4 regions of the Mesorhizobium sp. M0040 genome follow, and region 2 is predicted to be linked to each of the others. Evidence: predicted binding sites of a transcription regulator. Region 2 holds the regulator's gene; each other region holds the start of a gene.
The links. The regulator PhoB, encoded in region 2, activates phosphate uptake and scavenging genes when phosphate is short. The targets are predictions, from matches to a motif close to TGTCATNNANCTGTCAT.
Positions count from the first base shown of each region.

Region 1: olsB (l-ornithine N(alpha)-acyltransferase) is a predicted target of PhoB. The motif match lies at 1,767-1,783, and genes of this name have one in related genera.
Region 3: ppk2 (polyphosphate kinase 2) is a predicted target of PhoB. The motif match lies at 2,655-2,671, and genes of this name have one in related genera.
Region 4: NKJ91_RS17235 (esterase-like activity of phytase family protein) is a predicted target of PhoB. The motif match lies at 1,631-1,647, and genes of this name have one in related genera.

Region 1 covers NZ_JAMYVA010000001.1:17,634-21,748, forward strand. The annotation lists gene grpE (nucleotide exchange factor GrpE) at 115-750, shown strand; gene olsB (l-ornithine N(alpha)-acyltransferase) at 828-1,703, opposite strand; gene NKJ91_RS00090 (PAS domain-containing hybrid sensor histidine kinase/response regulator) at 1,853-4,115, opposite strand, start outside.
Region 2 covers NZ_JAMYVA010000046.1:26,378-30,492, forward strand. The annotation lists gene pstA (phosphate ABC transporter permease PstA) at 1-92, shown strand, start outside; gene pstB (phosphate ABC transporter ATP-binding protein PstB) at 89-892, shown strand; gene phoU (phosphate signaling complex protein PhoU) at 925-1,632, shown strand; gene phoB (phosphate regulon transcriptional regulator PhoB) at 1,649-2,338, shown strand; gene NKJ91_RS27075 (ROK family protein) at 2,348-3,592, opposite strand; gene xylF (D-xylose ABC transporter substrate-binding protein) at 3,879-4,115, shown strand, end outside.
Region 3 covers NZ_JAMYVA010000018.1:13,968-18,082, reverse strand. The annotation lists gene hemB (porphobilinogen synthase) at 1-545, shown strand, start outside; gene NKJ91_RS17425 (dihydrofolate reductase family protein) at 931-1,578, shown strand; gene ppk2 (polyphosphate kinase 2) at 1,628-2,548, opposite strand; gene NKJ91_RS17415 (aldo/keto reductase) at 2,829-3,872, shown strand; gene NKJ91_RS17410 (hypothetical protein) at 3,986-4,115, shown strand, end outside.
Region 4 covers NZ_JAMYVA010000017.1:101,957-106,071, reverse strand. The annotation lists gene NKJ91_RS17235 (esterase-like activity of phytase family protein) at 52-1,530, opposite strand; gene NKJ91_RS17230 (sugar phosphate isomerase/epimerase family protein) at 1,778-2,767, shown strand; gene NKJ91_RS17225 (sugar ABC transporter substrate-binding protein) at 2,808-3,866, shown strand; gene NKJ91_RS17220 (sugar ABC transporter ATP-binding protein) at 3,923-4,115, shown strand, end outside.

The sequences.
Region 1 (4,115 bases), on a different contig from region 2:
CGTCCGCCATCAAGCAGCGACAGCGGCTGCAGTATCGCTTGCCCCTTGATTTTTGGCCGCCAAACCTCGATATCGGGCGCAAATCACACCATTCGAAAATGACGGGAAACGGCGATGAGCGACCAGGCAAAAGACGAACGCGCGCCCGATGAAGCCGAGAAGACCGAGGCTGCCGCGGAGCCAAGGGAAGGTAGCGTCGACGGCGACTATGAAGCGCTTGTGCGGCTTCTGAAGGAAAACGAAGAGCTGAAGGATCGCGTGCTGCGCGTCGCGGCCGACATGGAGAACTTGCGTCGCCGCACCGCCCGCGACGTCCACGATGCGCGCGCCTATGCGGTTGCCAATTTTGCCCGCGACATGCTTTCGGTGTCAGACAATCTGCGCCGTGCGCTGGATGCCATCCCGGAGGAGGCCAAGGCTTCGGGCGATGCCGGCTTCAAGGCGCTGATCGACGGCGTCGAGATCACCGAGCGCGCCATGCTGTCGGCGCTGGAACGCCACGGCGTGAAGAAGCTCGAGCCCGAGGGCGAGAAATTCGATCCGAATTTCCACCAGGCGATGTTCGAGGTGCCCAATCCCGACGTACCGGCCAACACGGTCGTGCAGGTCGTGCAGCCCGGCTATTCGATCGGCGAGCGTGTTCTGCGGCCGGCCATGGTCGGCGTCGCCAAGGGCGGCCCCAAGCATGTCGCAAGCGAAGCGCCAGTGGAGCCGGGGCCAGTCAACGAGCAGGCCGAGAAGGATGCGTGAATGGTGAATAGTGAATGGTTAGTAGTGAGTAGCCAATTGCTGCTCCAGCAGTCAGTGCTATTCCCTTACTGCCCTACTCAGGCCGCAAACCGCTGCGCTTCTCCGCCATAATAATTGACGTAGCGGGCACCGATCTCCTTGACCGGCATCACCACGAACACGTCGACCGTCGAGAATTCACGGTCGATGACGCAACCGTCGCCGATGCGCGCGCCGACGCGCAGATAGCCCTTGACCAGCGGCGGCATCGCGGCGATCGCCGCCTTGGTATTGACGGCCTCGATCGGCATCAGATCCATGGAACAATAGCGCCCGGCGACGGCACGCACGTCCCATGATGAATTCGTCCGGCAGTGGTGGGCAAGATAGGTCAGCGCCTCCGCATGTGCCGCAGGCACGGTGCCGTGGAACGACGCGCAGCCGGTCATCACGCCGATGCCGTAATGGTTGATGTAGGCCCAGATGCCTTGCCACAGCGCCTCGATGGTGCGCTTCGAGCGGTATTCCGGCAGAACGCAGGAGCGGCCGAGCTCGAGGAAGCGCTGGCCGGGATGCCGCGCGATCAGCTTGGTCAGTTCGAATTCGCCTTCGGAATAGAAGCCGCCGGCGGCCGCGGCAATCTCCTGCCGCAGCAGGCGGTAGGTGCCGACGATGCGGCGATGCTCGGGGCCGGAAAGCGAAGTATCGAAGACCAGCAGATGATCGCAGAGGGGATCGAAGCGATCGGCATCGCGGCGGTCCTGCATCTGGAACAGGTCCTTCCTGGCACCAAGCTCGTCGTAGAACACCCGGTAGCGCACTTCCTGCGCGGCAGCGATCTCGGCCTCGTTGCGGGCGAGCCGCACTTCGAGATTGCCGATGCGGCCGAGCGATGCGCCTTTTATGACGGCATCGGCGTTCCGGCCGACGAGCAAAGGCCCGCTGGCGTTCGGCCGAGCATCACATTCCGGCATGACTGTATGCACGAGTGATTCTCCTTCGAGCCATCCCTCTTGGCACGGGGATACGGTGTAGGTGCAACAGGATTGTGACAGTACCGTGATACGCCTCTGCGGGCAATACTTCGTCGGCTGGGTAATCTATCAACCGTCTATGTTGTGCCTCAGGCGGCCGCTTGCCCTTCGACCGCATGAACCAGGGCATCGGGGTCGAGCGGCTTGGTGACGAAGCCGCTGGCACCGTGAGCGAGCACGGCGTGGCGGGTCTTTTCCTGGCTGTCGGCCGACAGCACCATGATCGGCACCGGCGGCACCGCGGTCTCCTCCTCATGGCGGCGGATGGCGGCGATGGCGTCCAGGCCGTCCATGACAGGCATATGCAAGTCCATCAGCACCACGTCGTAACGGTGCTTGTGGCCGGTGCTGATGACCGCCTCGACGGCGGCCTTGCCGTTGCCGACCACTTTCACGCGATGCCCGGCCTTCAGCAGCGTGGCGCGGGCCAGCATGGCGTTGATGTCGTTGTCCTCGGCGATCAGCACCGACAGGCCCTGCTGGCGGGCGCCAATGGCGTGCCCCGCCTGCGCGCCGCGCTTTTGCAGTTGCGGCTCGGCGATGACCGGCGCGTGGCTGGTCAAAAGCACGCGCAGCAATGTCTCGCCGCGCACCGGCCTCGCAAGGAAGGTGGCGTAACCATTGGCACGGAACTCGCCAAGCATGCCACGGTCGGTCGGTGCGATCAGCGTCACTGCCTCGCAATCGGCAAATCCGCTCTGGCGCAGGCGCCTGAGCAGCCTGCCGTCGCTTTGCTCCATGGCAGCATCAATCAGCAGCACGTCGCAGCTCTCGGCGAAAGGGGTGGCCTGGGCGGCGGCGGTGGCCAGATCGACCGTGCCGCCATTGGCGCGAATGGTGCGGGCGAGGGCTTCGGCCTCGACCAGGTTCTTCGATACGATCACCGCATGCCGGCCCGACAGCGCGTCCTGGCGGATCTGCGGCGCCTCGACGGCGGAAATAGCGGGAATCTCGAAGACGAATTCGGACCCCTGGCCAAGCCGGCTCGACACAGAGATAGTGCCGCCCATGGCGATCACCAGGCGTTTGGAAATGGCGAGACCGAGGCCGGCACCGCCATGCGCACGGGTCGAGGTGCCGTCAGCCTGTTCGAAGTCCTCGAATATGCGCTCCATGTCCTCCTCGCGCAGACCGGGGCCGGTGTCGGTGATGGTGAAGCGGATGCGGTCGGTGGTTTCGGTGCGGACGCGGGCGATGCTTGCCAGGACGCCGCCGCTGTCGGTGAACTTGACGGCGTTGCCGATGAGATTGAGCAGCACCTGCCTGACCCTGCCGGGGTCGGCGGTGATCAGCTGCGGCACGTTGGGTTCGACATGGCAGCCGAGGCCGATATCCTTGGCAAAAGCCCGCGCCGCCAAAAGCTCGATGACATTGTCGGCGATCTCGCGCACCGACATCGGCTGCGGTTCGGGATCGAAGCGGCCGGCCTCGATCTTGGAGTAGTCGAGCAGGTCCTCGATCAGCGCCAGCAGCGCGCTGGCCGAGGTCGAGATGGCGCCGACATAGGTCCGCTGCTCGGGCGAAAGGCTGGTGTCGGCGAGAAGCCGGGCCATGCCCATGATGCCGTTCATCGGCGTGCGGATCTCGTGGCTGACGGTGGCGAGGAAGCGCGATTTGGCCTGGCTCGCATATTCGGCCCGCTCGCGGGCGGTGATCAGCGAGGATTCGGCGCGCTTGCGAGCGGTGATGTCGCGGGCGATGGCGCGATGCGAAACGGCGCCGCTGTCCTTGTCGCGCACCGACAGCTCGATCCAAGAGAACCAGCGTGGGCCGTCCGGCGTGCGAATGGCGACGTCGGTGGAACTCAGGCATTCGTGGTCGGAAAACGCGGCGTCGGGGACGATGCCGACATCGATGCCTAGTTCGGCCAGGGTCTTGCCGGCAAGGTCGCGCTGGTCGGTTTCGACAAGGTCGGCGAAAACCTTGTTGGCGTAGACAATGTGGCCGTCGCGGTCACGATGGACGACGAGATCGCCGAGTGCATCGATCAGTCCGCGAAAGCGCTCCTCGCTCTCCTGCATCTCCCACATGCGGTCGGCCAGCGTCTCGATTTCGGCGCGGCTGCGGGCGGTCGTGGCATCGAGCAGGGCCACCGCGCGGCGCTCGGTGCGCCTGTTGCGCAGATGCATGGCGAGCCCGGCGATGGCTGTCGCCAAAAGGCCGATGGTGATGAAGATCGGCGCCCCGGTCAGATGCGAAAAGCCTGCCAGCACGACGATGGCGACGAGCGTCAGGAAGGGCAGGCCTTCGCGGTTGGAGGCCGGCAGTTCCGGCGCCAGCGGTGGCGCGGCGACAAGCTGCCGTCCTGGCGCCGCGGGGGCCGTCCCGTCGGCCCGTTCGGCTGGTTCCGCC
Region 2 (4,115 bases):
TGGCGTGGACCGGCGCACTCATAATCACCCTGACGGTTCTGGGCTTGAGCATCCTCGCCCGCAGCCTTACCGGACGCAGAGAGGACAGATGACACAGATGTTGTCCCCAGACATGACGATGGCCGAAACGGTCGCCGAGAAGACGAAGATCGAGGTCAAGAATCTCAACTTCTACTACGGCCAGAGCAAGGCGCTGAAGGACATCAGCCTGTCTCTGCCTGAGCGCAGTGTCACGGCCTTCATCGGCCCTTCGGGCTGCGGGAAATCGACGCTGCTGCGTGTGTTCAACCGCATCTATGAGCTCTACCCAAAACAGACGGCCGAGGGCCAGGTGCTGCTCGACGGCAAGAACATTCTCGACCGGTCGCAGGATCTCAACCTCCTCAGGACCAAGATCGGCATGGTGTTCCAGAAGCCGACGCCGTTCCCGATGTCGATCTACGAGAACATCGCCTTCGGCGTCAGGCTCTACGAGAACCTCGGCAAGTCCGAGATGGACGGCCGCGTCGAACAGGCGTTGAAGCGCGCCGCGCTGTGGAGCGAGGTCAAGGACAAGCTCAACGCCAGCGGCTTGAGCCTGTCCGGCGGCCAGCAGCAGCGGCTCTGTATCGCCCGCACCGTGGCCGTGAAGCCGGAAGTCATTCTGCTCGACGAACCGGCTTCGGCCCTCGACCCGCTGTCGACTGCCAAGATCGAGGAACTGATCGACGAATTGCAAGCCGACTACACGATCGTCATCGTCACCCACAACATGCAGCAGGCGGCGCGCGTGTCGCGCCAGACCGCCTTCATGTATCTGGGTGAACTGGTCGAGTTCGACCGGACCGAGAAGATCTTCACGTCGCCCCGCGAGAAGCGCACGCAGGACTACATCACCGGCCGCTTCGGCTGAGCCGTTCCGATCATGCATATGAGGACAGGACCATGGGCGAACACACAGTCGCTTCTTTCGACGAGGATCTCGAGCAGATCAGCAAGCTGATCCGCGACATGGCCGACCTCGCCGGTTCGATGGTCGGCGGGGCGACCAAGGCCCTGTTGAATTCCGACAACGTGCTGGCGCAACGCGTCGTTTCCGACGACGCCATCATGGATGCGCGTCAACGCGAACTGGACGACCGCGCCATCACCCTGATCGCCAAACGCCAGCCGATGGCCCACGATCTTCGCCATGTGGTCGGAGCGATCCGCATGGCGGGCGACCTCGAACGCATCGGCGACCTTGCCAAGAATATCGCCAAGCGCGTGAGTGCGGTCGGCCTCAGCGCCACGCCGCGGGACCTGTCGCATTCCATCGACGCGATGGCGCAGCTGGTTCTCATCCAGGTGCAGGGTGTCATCGAGGAATATGCTGCAGGCGATGCGGCCGCGTTGGCCAAGCTGCGTGCCGCCGACGAGCGCATCGACGTCAAATACACGTCCGTGTTCCGCGAGCTCTTGACCTACATGATGGAAGATCCGCGCAACATCACCGCTTGCACGCACCTGCTGTTCTGCGCCAAGAATCTGGAGCGGATCGGCGACCATGTCACCAACATCGCCGAAAATGCGTATTATGTGCTGACCGGCGAGCAATTGCCGGTCAATCGTCCGAAGCAGGACGAAACGACAATGTCCGCACCGGTGACATGATGGGGGTGCCCAGCCGATGATCGCACCACGCATAATGGTGGTGGAGGACGAGGAGCCGTTGGGTGTGCTGCTCCGCTACAATCTCGAATCCGAAGGCTACCAGGTCGAGGTGGTGACACGCGGCGACGAAGCCGAGATCCGTTTGCAGGAGAATGTGCCCGACCTTTTGGTGCTCGACTGGATGATACCAGCGGTTTCCGGCATCGAGCTCTGTCGTCGGTTGCGGGTGCGCCCCGAAACCGAGCGGCTGCCGATCATCATGCTGACCGCGCGCGGCGAGGAGAGCGACCGGGTGCGCGGTCTTTCGACCGGCGCCGACGACTATCTGGTCAAACCGTTTTCGACACCGGAATTCATGGCCAGGGTCAAGGCGCTGCTGCGGCGCGCCAAGCCGGAAGTGCTGTCCAGCGTGCTGAAGGTCGGCGACATCGTGCTCGATCGCGAATCGCACAGGGTCTATCGCAAGAAGAGCGAAATCAGGCTCGGGCCGACCGAATTCCGGCTGCTCGAGTTCATGATGCGGCATCCGGGCCGTGTCTTCTCGCGCAGCCAGTTACTCGATAATGTCTGGGGCGAGACAATCTACATCGACGAACGCACCGTCGACGTGCATGTCGGGCGGCTGCGCAAAGCCGTCAACAACGGCCGGATGCCGGATGTCATCCGCACCATCCGCGGTGCCGGCTATGCGATCAGGGAAGATTGACCCGCCTGGTCAGGCTACGTTCTTTCTGACGCTGGGCCTCATTTGCGCGCCCGGCGCGAAAATCTCCTGGTCGACGAAGCTTAACGCCCGCATCGCGCAGCCTTCGCGGATCAGCGGCAATTCGTTCGGCTCTGTATCGAAGGAGATCGAGCCTGAATGCTGGCCGCCGGCGGTCTGGGCGATTGCCTTCCGCAAGGCCGGCTCGATCAGATCGAAGGCGGCGGCACTGGCGCCGACCATCGCGACCGGTGCCGGATCGATCAGCGCGAACAGCGAGCCGAGACCGAAACCCAGCGCCTCGCCGGCCTTGCGGTAGGCCTCGCGTTCCGGCCCATCTTTCTCGCGCGCCCGGGCCGCCAGTGCTCGCATGTCGGCGTCGCTGACGTCGGCGACCGGTTCGCTGTCGTCGCTCATCTGCCTGGCGTTGCGCCAGATGGCGTAGTTGCCGGCATAGGCCTCGATGCAGCCGCGCCGCCCGCAACGGCAGAGCGCGCCGCCCGGACGATGGATCATGTGGCCAAATTCGCCGCCCGAGGAATGCGTCCCGGTGAACAGTTCGCCCTTCAGCACCAGCCCCATGCCGATGCCATGCGAAAGCAGGATGGCGATGAAATCGTCGCGATACCGATCCGGATTGCGCCAGCGCAAAGCCACCGCCATCATGTTGCAGTCGTTCTCCACCGTTGCCGGGATGCCGAATTCGTCCTCCAGCATGTCGGCAAAGGCGATGTCGGTCTGCGGCGTGATCGGCGACCACAGCATGGCGCGTGCAGGGGAGTCGGTAATGCCCTGAATCGCCAGGGCGATGCGGGCGACACAGCGGACGTCAAGGTCTGGATCCTGTAGCCGGCGCCGGACGATGGCCATGCATTCACGGATCAGCTCGTCGCGCGGCATGGTCAGCGTGTCCAGCCGGCGCTGTTCCTCGGCGACCACCTGTCCCGTATAGTCGATAATGGCGGCCGACAGGAAATTCAGCGACAACACCACGGTCAACACCGCCGCCGCTTCCGGGTTGAGGGCGAGGCCGACCTGCGGACGACCGCGTTTCAACGAAACGGGCTCACTTGCCTTGCTCTCGGCGAGGATGCCTTCCCGTATCAGGTCGGAAGAGATCGCCGATATGGTCGAATGACTGAGGCCGGTGGTAGCTGCGATCTCAGTACGCGATGGCTGGCCGGCCCGGCGCACCGCCGAGATCACCATCGCCCGGTTGCGCCGGCGCAAATCGTCATGGCGGATTCCGACCGACATTGTTTTGCTTTCCTCCCGGTTGCCGCGGCCGCTCATGAACCGGAAGCCGTCGGTAATGTCCGACAAATAGTGTCGGATGCAGGCAAATAGTGTCAGATGCAGGTGGCGCTGTCATCGTTTATTCCGACGCTCGAAAAAACTCGCAGAGTCATCAAAATCCATCAGAATCGATGTTGACAGCAGCCGGAGATCGGGCCAGTATTTTTTCGAGGCTCGAAAAAATTAGAGCTTCTAAGCTGGTCTTTGAGCCAATTGGTCACGCCGTACGCGGCGCAGGGAGGATATGATGAAGAAATTCACGACCGCCATTCTGGCGGGTGTCGCCATGACGCTGGCGCTGGCGTCGGTGGCGCAGGCTAAAGACAAGGTCATCGGCGTTTCCTGGTCGAACTTCCAGGAAGAGCGCTGGAAGACCGACGAGGCCGCAATGAAGGCGGCCATCGAGGCCGCAGGCGACAAGTATATTTCCGCCGACGCACAGTCCAACCCCGGCAAGCAGCTCACCGACGTCGAGAGCCTGATC
Region 3 (4,115 bases), on a different contig from region 2:
AGCAGGTGACGGCGGCGGCAGTCATCCAGGCGGCGGCGGGGGCCGACATCATTGCCCCCTCGGACATGATGGACGGCCGGATCGGTGCCATCCGCGATGCGCTCGACGCCAATGGATTTCAGGATGTGGCGATCATGTCCTATGCGACCAAGTTCGCATCCGCCTTTTACGGCCCCTATCGTGAGGCGGTCGGCACCGCCGGCCTGCTCAAGGGCGACAAGAAGACCTATTACATCGACCACGCCAATTCCGACGAAGCGGTGCGCGAGGCCGAGCAGGATCTCGCCGAGGGCGCCGACATGCTGATGGTCAAGCCCGGCCTGCCCTATCTCGACATCATCCGGCGGCTGAAGGACGAGTTGCAGATGCCGACCTTCGCCTATCAGGTCTCGGGCGAATATTCGATGATCAAGGCCGCCGCCGCCAATGGCTGGATCGATGGCGAAAAGGCGATGCTGGAATCGCTGCTCGCCTTCAAGCGCGCCGGCTGCGACGGGATTCTCACCTACTTTGCGCCCGAAGTGGCGGCGATGCTCAAGGGGTGATGCGCCTTTGTAGCGTCTGCATCGAGTAGTGTTCGTTCGTCCAAAGCGCGACATGGAACGCCGCAGGACATCGCTTCAAGTTTACGCTGCCCCTCGTTGCCCTGCCGGGCATTTCTCCCCGTAAAGTGGCAGGGAGAAAGACGCGTTCGTAAAAGATTTCACCAATCTCCAGCGTTGCAAAAACATCGACGTTGCGGCCAGCCCCTTCTCCCCGTCACTATACAGGGAGAAGCTGCCGGCGGCGCCGACATTGAGATTGGTTATTCCAACATGATTTGGAAGCGACTGCCCCGCCGGCGATTCAAAATACCGCTTGCAAAATGCAATCAGTTAAGCTACCCCGATAACTGCTTGCATCTCACAATTGGTTATCGAGGAGGCTCTCATGTCCAAACTTCGCGTCAGCGCTTTCACCTTGTCGATCGACGGCTTCGGCGCCGGTCCCGACCAAGACCTGAAGAACCCGCTGGGTGTTGGCGGGGAAGCCCTGCACGAATGGATGTTCGGCACCCGCACCTTCCGCAAGATGGTCCTCGGCAAGGATGGCGGGACCACGGACACTGACGAGGCGTTCGCGGCACGCAGCTTCGAAAATGTCGGCGCATGGATCCTCGGCCGCAACATGTTTGGGCCGATCCGCGGCGAATGGCCGGATGACAGCTGGAAAGGCTGGTGGGGTGACAACCCACCCTACCACGTGCCGGTCTTCGTGCTCACGCACCATGCGCGTGATCCCATTGTCATGGAGGGCGGCACGACCTTCTATTTCGTGACCGACGGCATCCACTCAGCGCTGGAGAAGGCGAAAGCAGTGGCTGACGGCAAGGATGTACGGCTGGGCGGTGGCGTTTCTGCGATCCGGCAATATCTCAAGGAAAAGCTCATCGACGAAATGCATCTGGCGATCTCACCGGTCCTGCTAGGCGCCGGCGAGAGCCTTTTTGCCGGCATCGACATGCCCAAGCTCGGCTATCGCTGCAGCGAGCAGGTCGCGACGCCGAAGGCCACGCATGTCATCATCGAGCGCACCTAGCTTGTTGCAGGGCGCCGCCATGGAGGCGGCGCCCTCCTCGCCGCTTTAGTCAGTACTTCTCCGGCACATACAGTTCGCGCGGCAGTACCTGGCGCTCGTATTCGGGATTGAAGACGCGCTCCGGCAGTGTGATCTCTTCGTGCGGCACCTCCTCATAGGGCATCTGCTTGAGGAGATGGTCGATGCAGTTCAGCCGTGCCCGCTTCTTGTCGTTGCCCTCGACGATGAACCACGGGGCTTCCGGGATATTGGTGCGGGCGAACGTTTCTTCCTTGGCCTTGGTGTACTGCTCCCAGCGCACGCGCGACTGGAGGTCCATCGGCGACAGTTTCCATTGCTTCATCGGGTCATGGATGCGCATCAAAAAGCGCATCTGCTGCTCCTCGTCAGTGATCGAAAACCAGTATTTGACAAGCGTAATGCCTGAGCGGACCAGCATGCGTTCGAAATCCGGAACGTCGCGGAAGAACTCCTCGACCTGATCCGGCTGGGCAAAGCCCATTACCCGCTCGACGCCGGAGCGGTTGTACCAAGAGCGGTCGAACAGCACGATCTCGCCGCCGGCCGGCAGATGCGGAACGTAGCGCTGGAAATACCATTGCGACTTCTCGCGCTCGGTCGGCGCCGGAAGTGCTGCGACGCGGCAGATGCGCGGATTAAGCATCTGGGTGATGCGCTTGATAACACCACCCTTGCCCGCCGAGTCGCGGCCCTCGAAAACCACGACGAGCTTCTTCTTGTGATAGGCGACCCAGGATTGCAGCTTGATCAATTCGGATTGCAGCGTGATGAGATCGCGAAAATACTGCAGGCGGTCGATCGATGGCGGATGTGGATTCTTGTAGATTTTGGCGATCTCCATCGACAGCACCGGCTCCGAGATTTCCAGCTCATAATCTTCGTCGAGCGTGTCGGCGAGTTCCGCTTCCAGCCAGTCCCTGGCCGGGGAATTCTGTTTTATCTCGGTCATTTGCGCTGCTCCGCTTACAGGCCTTGCCGGCCGCTGTCAGGCGCTCTGCCGCCCGGCCCGGCGGCCGGAAATCGAAGCGCTGGACCGATGTTAGTATAGGCCGGCAATGACGGTTTTATTGCAGCCACTACTGCGCTGGCTATGCGTTCAATCCGCAAGATGTGATCGAGCTTGCCCTGCGGGGCGGGCGACAAGCGGAACGAATTATCCTACAAATGCCCGGTTCACTGAGGGGCTGTCGTTTGCAACGCCCTTTCCCGATAAATCGTGAGGATACGACATGGAATACCGCACTCTCGGCCGTTCCGGGCTGAAGGTTTCGACCCTGACAATGGGCACCATGACATTCGGCGGCGGCGGCGCGTTTTCGGCGGTTGGCAAGACCGACCTCGACGAGGCGCGTCGGATGATCGACCTTTGCATCGATGCCGGCGTCAATGTCATCGACACCGCCAACGTCTATTCGAACGGGGTGTCGGAAGAGATCATCGGCGAGGCGCTCGGCGGCAAGCGCAAGGGCGACGTGTTGATCGCCTCCAAGGCGCGCATGCGGATCGGCAAAGGCCCCAATGATGAAGGCCTGTCGCGCTACCATTTGGTCCGCGAATGCGAAAGGAGCCTTAAGCGGCTCAGGACGGATGTCATCGACATCTATTTCCTGCACGAGTGGGATGGCCTGACACCGCTCGAGGAAACCATCGCCGCGCTCGACACGCTGGTCGCGCAGGGCAAGGTCCGCTATGTCGGCTGTTCCAATTATTCCGGCTGGCAGGTGATGAAGGGGCTTGGCATCAGCGATCATCATCACCAGCCGCGCTTCGTCACCCAGCAGATCCACTACACGCTGGAAGCGCGCGAGGCCGAGTATGAATTGTTGCCGATCTCGGTCGACCAGGGGCTCGGCGTGCTGGTCTGGAGCCCGCTTGCCGGCGGGTTGCTGTCCGGCAAATACCACCGTGACCAGCCGACCGCCCGCCAGCTCAGCGGCTGGTCGGAACCGCCGATCCGCGACGAGGACCGGCTGTGGCGGATCGTCGACGTGCTGATCGATATCGGCAAGAACCACGGCGTGTCGGCAGCGCAGGTGGCGCTTGCCTGGCTACTCGGCCGGCCCGCCGTCAGCTCATTGGTGATCGGCGGACGAACCGAAGCGCATTTCAAAGACAATATCGCCGCTGCAAGCCTGGTGCTTGGCGATGAGGAGCGCACACGCCTCGATGCGGTCAGCAGGCCGCCCGTGCTCTATCCCTACTGGCACCAGCAGTTCACCGCAAAGGACCGGTTCGGTCCGGCCGATCTCGTCCTCGACCGCGACGGCGCCTGAAAAGCCGGGCTCTCCGGACTGCGCGGAGATATGGAGCCCGATCGTGCCTTGCGCTGTTGTGTTTGCGGTCCAATGCTCCTAGGCAAAGGCCAAGCACAATGAAAGGAAACGATATGGCACGAGCACCGAACTACGGTCAGGAACGCAAGGAACGCGACCGGCAGAAGGCTGCCAAGAAGGCGGAAAAGCAGGCTGCCAAGGTCGCAGCCAAGGAGCGATCGAAGCCCGAGGGCGAGAGAGAGT
Region 4 (4,115 bases), on a different contig from region 2:
TCGCGCCAGCTCAGGCGGACGCGTTCGGCGCCTCCGCCTGTATGGCTGCCGCTACTTCCCGGTGAGGCCTGGGAGCGTGACCTGATAGACCAGGAACATGGTGTCGACATCGGCGCCATCCTCGGCCTTGTAGGCCGCGCCGACCTGGAAGCCGTCCTGCGTGAGGAAGTCATTGTCATTGGCGACGAACAGGAAATAGTCGTCGGGCAGCTTTGGATCGAGGACGCTCACCACCGACATCGCCTCCCATTTCTCCGAAAGGTTGTTGCGGTCGTTGGGCGCGCCATTGTGCAACCCGAAGCGGCCGAGCTCGCTCTTGTCGTTGATGTCGATGAACGGCGTCAGCTTGGCCGGCGTCACCGATGGATCGAGCTCACCCTTGGGCGCCAGCGGCTTGTCCTTGTCGAACTCTGTGCCGGCGATGTCGGTTGCCGCCGACACATCGACGACGCTGATCTCGCGATGGAGCGAGGTGTCGCCCTTCAGCCCCTGGCCGTTGCCGCTGTCGCGCGCCAGCATCAGGAAGGTCTTGTCCGACAGCGCCACGATTTCACTCTGCGCGGCGATCTTGGTTTTGCCCTTGGCATCGGTGAACACCGGCAGCGGCACGACATATTCATGCGCGAGCTTGAGCTGGCCGGGATCCGAGGCATCGTAGACCAGCACGCGCGTGTTCTGGCGCGTCGAGGCGGAATCGCCGCCATCCTGCCTTGGGGCCGACTGCAGCACGGCAATCAGGAACTTCCCGTCCGGCGTCAGCGCCATGCCTTCGAGGCCCTGGTTGTTCTGACGGCCGGTTTCGGGATCCTTCGGATCTGGGTCTGCCGCGCCAGGTCCCGGATTGTTGGAAGCAAAGTTTGGCGTCCCGTGACGCATCGGGACAAGCGCCGCCGGCGGCTGCGTTGCCGACATCAGACGCCCATCGGCGGAGAAGCGGTAGATGTTCGGACCGTATTCGTCCGAGATGAACATCGTGCCGTCGGGCAGCCGTGCGATCGCTTCGTTATCGAGCGCGAGCTTGCCGTTGGCTTCGGGCAGGATCGGCATGTCGTCGGTCGCGGCACGCACGCCGTTGAGCGGATCGAGCCCGGTTGCGTCGGCGCCCTTGTCGTCGGTCAAAAGCATGGTGTCGGCAAGCGTCGCCCTGAGGCCCGACTGTTCCTGGCCGGCGGCTGGCACTGCACCCGGCGTGATCGGAGCGAACTCGATGGCAATCGTGTTGAGGCGCGGCCGGTAGTCGGTAGTACCGACGACATTGTAGCCGCGATCCGGCAACAGCCACAACGAGCCCTTGTAGCCGTCGGCGCCATGCGTCCAGCCGGCAGCATCGATCGACATGCCTGAGCCGGAGCCAAACGTCTCGCCGAACTTGTCCTTCTGGCTGGCCGGGATGCGGCCGACGCCGACCAGGCCCTTGTTGACGAAGCTGACGCCGCCGACGGTCGCGGAGTTTTCTGCCAGGGCCGGAGTCAAGGCGGTGAACATCGCCAGCGCGACAGCGAGGGACGCGGTTCGGTGCAGGTTTTTCATGGATATCCTCTTTGAGACAAAGCTGCCGGGGCCCGAAAAAGCGCCGCGTCGCATCGAGGATGCCGCGAAAGCCTTCGGAGAAGCGATCTAGGACGCGAACATGATACTTGCGTGACAGTGCCGCGCTTGCTTTGACCCTTGTGGTCGCAACTGGCCTGGACATGCGAATCCGTCGCCGCCGAGAGTGCAATTAACAACTTTACAAATTATCGTTCTTATGTGAAGTTATGACGATGAAAGGCCACCGATGACAGTCTGTCGTTTCGCCACCCGCCTCAATTCCTTTGCCTCGCGGCCACAGGCCGAGTGGCCCGATCTTGTCGGCAAACCGTCCATGCTGCAAATGGCGGCACGTGCGGCGAAGGTTGCGGAGTTGACCGATCTCGACCTCAACTTTCCCGACCATGTCGATGAAAAGCCTGCGGAAATGGCGCGCAAACTCCGCGATCTCGGGCTTTCCATCAATGGTTTCGCCATGCGCTACTACTCCAACCCGGCCTTCAAGCTCGGCGCCTTCACCAATCCGGATCCGGCCGTTCGCCGCGAGGCCATCGACATGACCAAGGCCGGGATCGACGCCGCGCGCGAGGCTGGCGCCAGCCTGATGACGCTGTGGCTCGGGCAGGATGGCTTCGATTATGCTTTCCAGGCCGATTATGCGACGCTCTGGCAACACGAAATCGATGGAATTCGTGAAGTTGCGGCGCATGACCCCGATTGCCAGATCAGCCTTGAATACAAACCCAACGAGCCGCGCTCCTACAGCCTGATGCCCGATGCGGCGACGACGTTGCTGGCGATCCGCGAGATCGGCCTGCCCAATCTCGGCGTGACGCTCGATTTCGCCCATGTGCTCTACGCCGACGAGCAGCCGGCTTTCGCCGCTGCGCTCGTGGCACGGCACAGCAAGCTGCTCGGCGTGCACCTCAACGATGGCTATGCCAAGCGCGACGACGGCTTGATGGTCGGGGCCGTGCATACGCTGCAGACGATCGAGCTGCTGCGCCAGATCCGCCGCAACGGCTACGCCGGCGCCATCTACTTCGACACGTTTCCCGATATGACCGGGCTCGACCCGGTCCACGAATGCGAAGTCAACATCGCGACCGTCAAGCGCATGCTGCGCGTCGTCGATCGGCTGGACGGGGACAACCGCATGTTAGCCGCCGTCGACCGTCAGGACGCGATCGCGTCGCAAGCCATTATCCAGGAAGCCATGCTCGGCCCGGACAGCTGAGGCCCGGCCGCATATTCCGTTCAACAAGGGAGGAAGGACCATGAAATTTCTGCTTGCCACCGCTACCGCTGGCCTGATGGCGCTGTCCATCGGCTCGGTGTTTTCCGCAGACCTCGCGCCGCTCAATTCCGACACCGAGAAGGATCGCATCGACTGGTCGCAGCTCGAGGCCAAGTTCGGGGCCTTCCCCAAGCTGCCCGAGGGTACCAAGGCGGGTGCGGTCTCCAAGACGCTGACCAATGAATACTGGCGCTCGCTGGGAGAGGGCTACAAGTCGTTCGGCGACCGCACCGGCGTGCCCGTCGTCTACCAGGCGGCGCAGAGCGAGGGCGACCAGCTCGGCCAGCTCACCATCGCCGAAGGCCTGGTCACGCAAGGCTACAACGTGCTGCTCGTTTCGCCGCAGACCGACTCCAACCTGCAGCCGATCATGGAACAGGCCAAGGCAGCCAATGTGCCGGTGGTCAACGTCAACGACGCGGTCATCCCGCAGGCCGAGCACTATGTCGGCAATGTCCAGCGCGACAACGGCGTGCGCGTCGCCAAATGGTTCATCAAGAACCGGCCGGATGGCGGCAAGGTCGCCATCGTCGAAGGCCAGGCCGGCGTCTACGCCGCCGTCCAGCGCACCGACGGCTTCAAGACCACCATCACCGAAGCCGGCAAGTTCGACGTCGTCGCCAGCGTCCCCGGTAACTGGGATCGCCAGACCTCCTACGACGCGGCCACCAACATCCTGCAGCAGCACCCCGATCTGATCGGCTTCTATGCCAACAATGACGGCATGGCGCTGGGCATCGTCGAAGCGGTCAAGGCCGCCGGCCTAAAGGACAAGGTCGCCGTGTTCGGCACCGACGGGATTTCCGACGCCTACGCCTCGATCCGCGCCGGCGAGCTGACCGGCACCGTCGATTCGTTCCCGGTGCTGACCGGCGAGGTGGCGCTGGAATCGGCGCTGCGACTGGTGGCCGGGCAGAAGCTGCCGCGCGTCGTCGCCACGCCGCAGGCGCTGATCACCAAGGACAATGCCGACCGCTACTCCGGCGCCGGCGACGCCGTGCGCAAGGCGCTGCTCGAGGACGCGGCAGCGGGCCAGTAGAGCAGGGCCGGCGGGTGCCGGCCTTGGGTCGGCACCTTGCCTGGAGAACCGAAGCAATGTCAGTCATCTCCCGGCTGCAATTCTCGGGCATTTCCAAGGTGTTTCCGGCCGTGCGGGCGCTGAGCGATGTGTCCTTTTCGGTCGGCGCCGGCGAGATCCATGGCCTGCTCGGTGAAAACGGCGCCGGCAAATCGACGCTGCTGCGCATCCTGTCAGGCGTCTACCGGCCGACGGCGGGAAGCGTGCTGA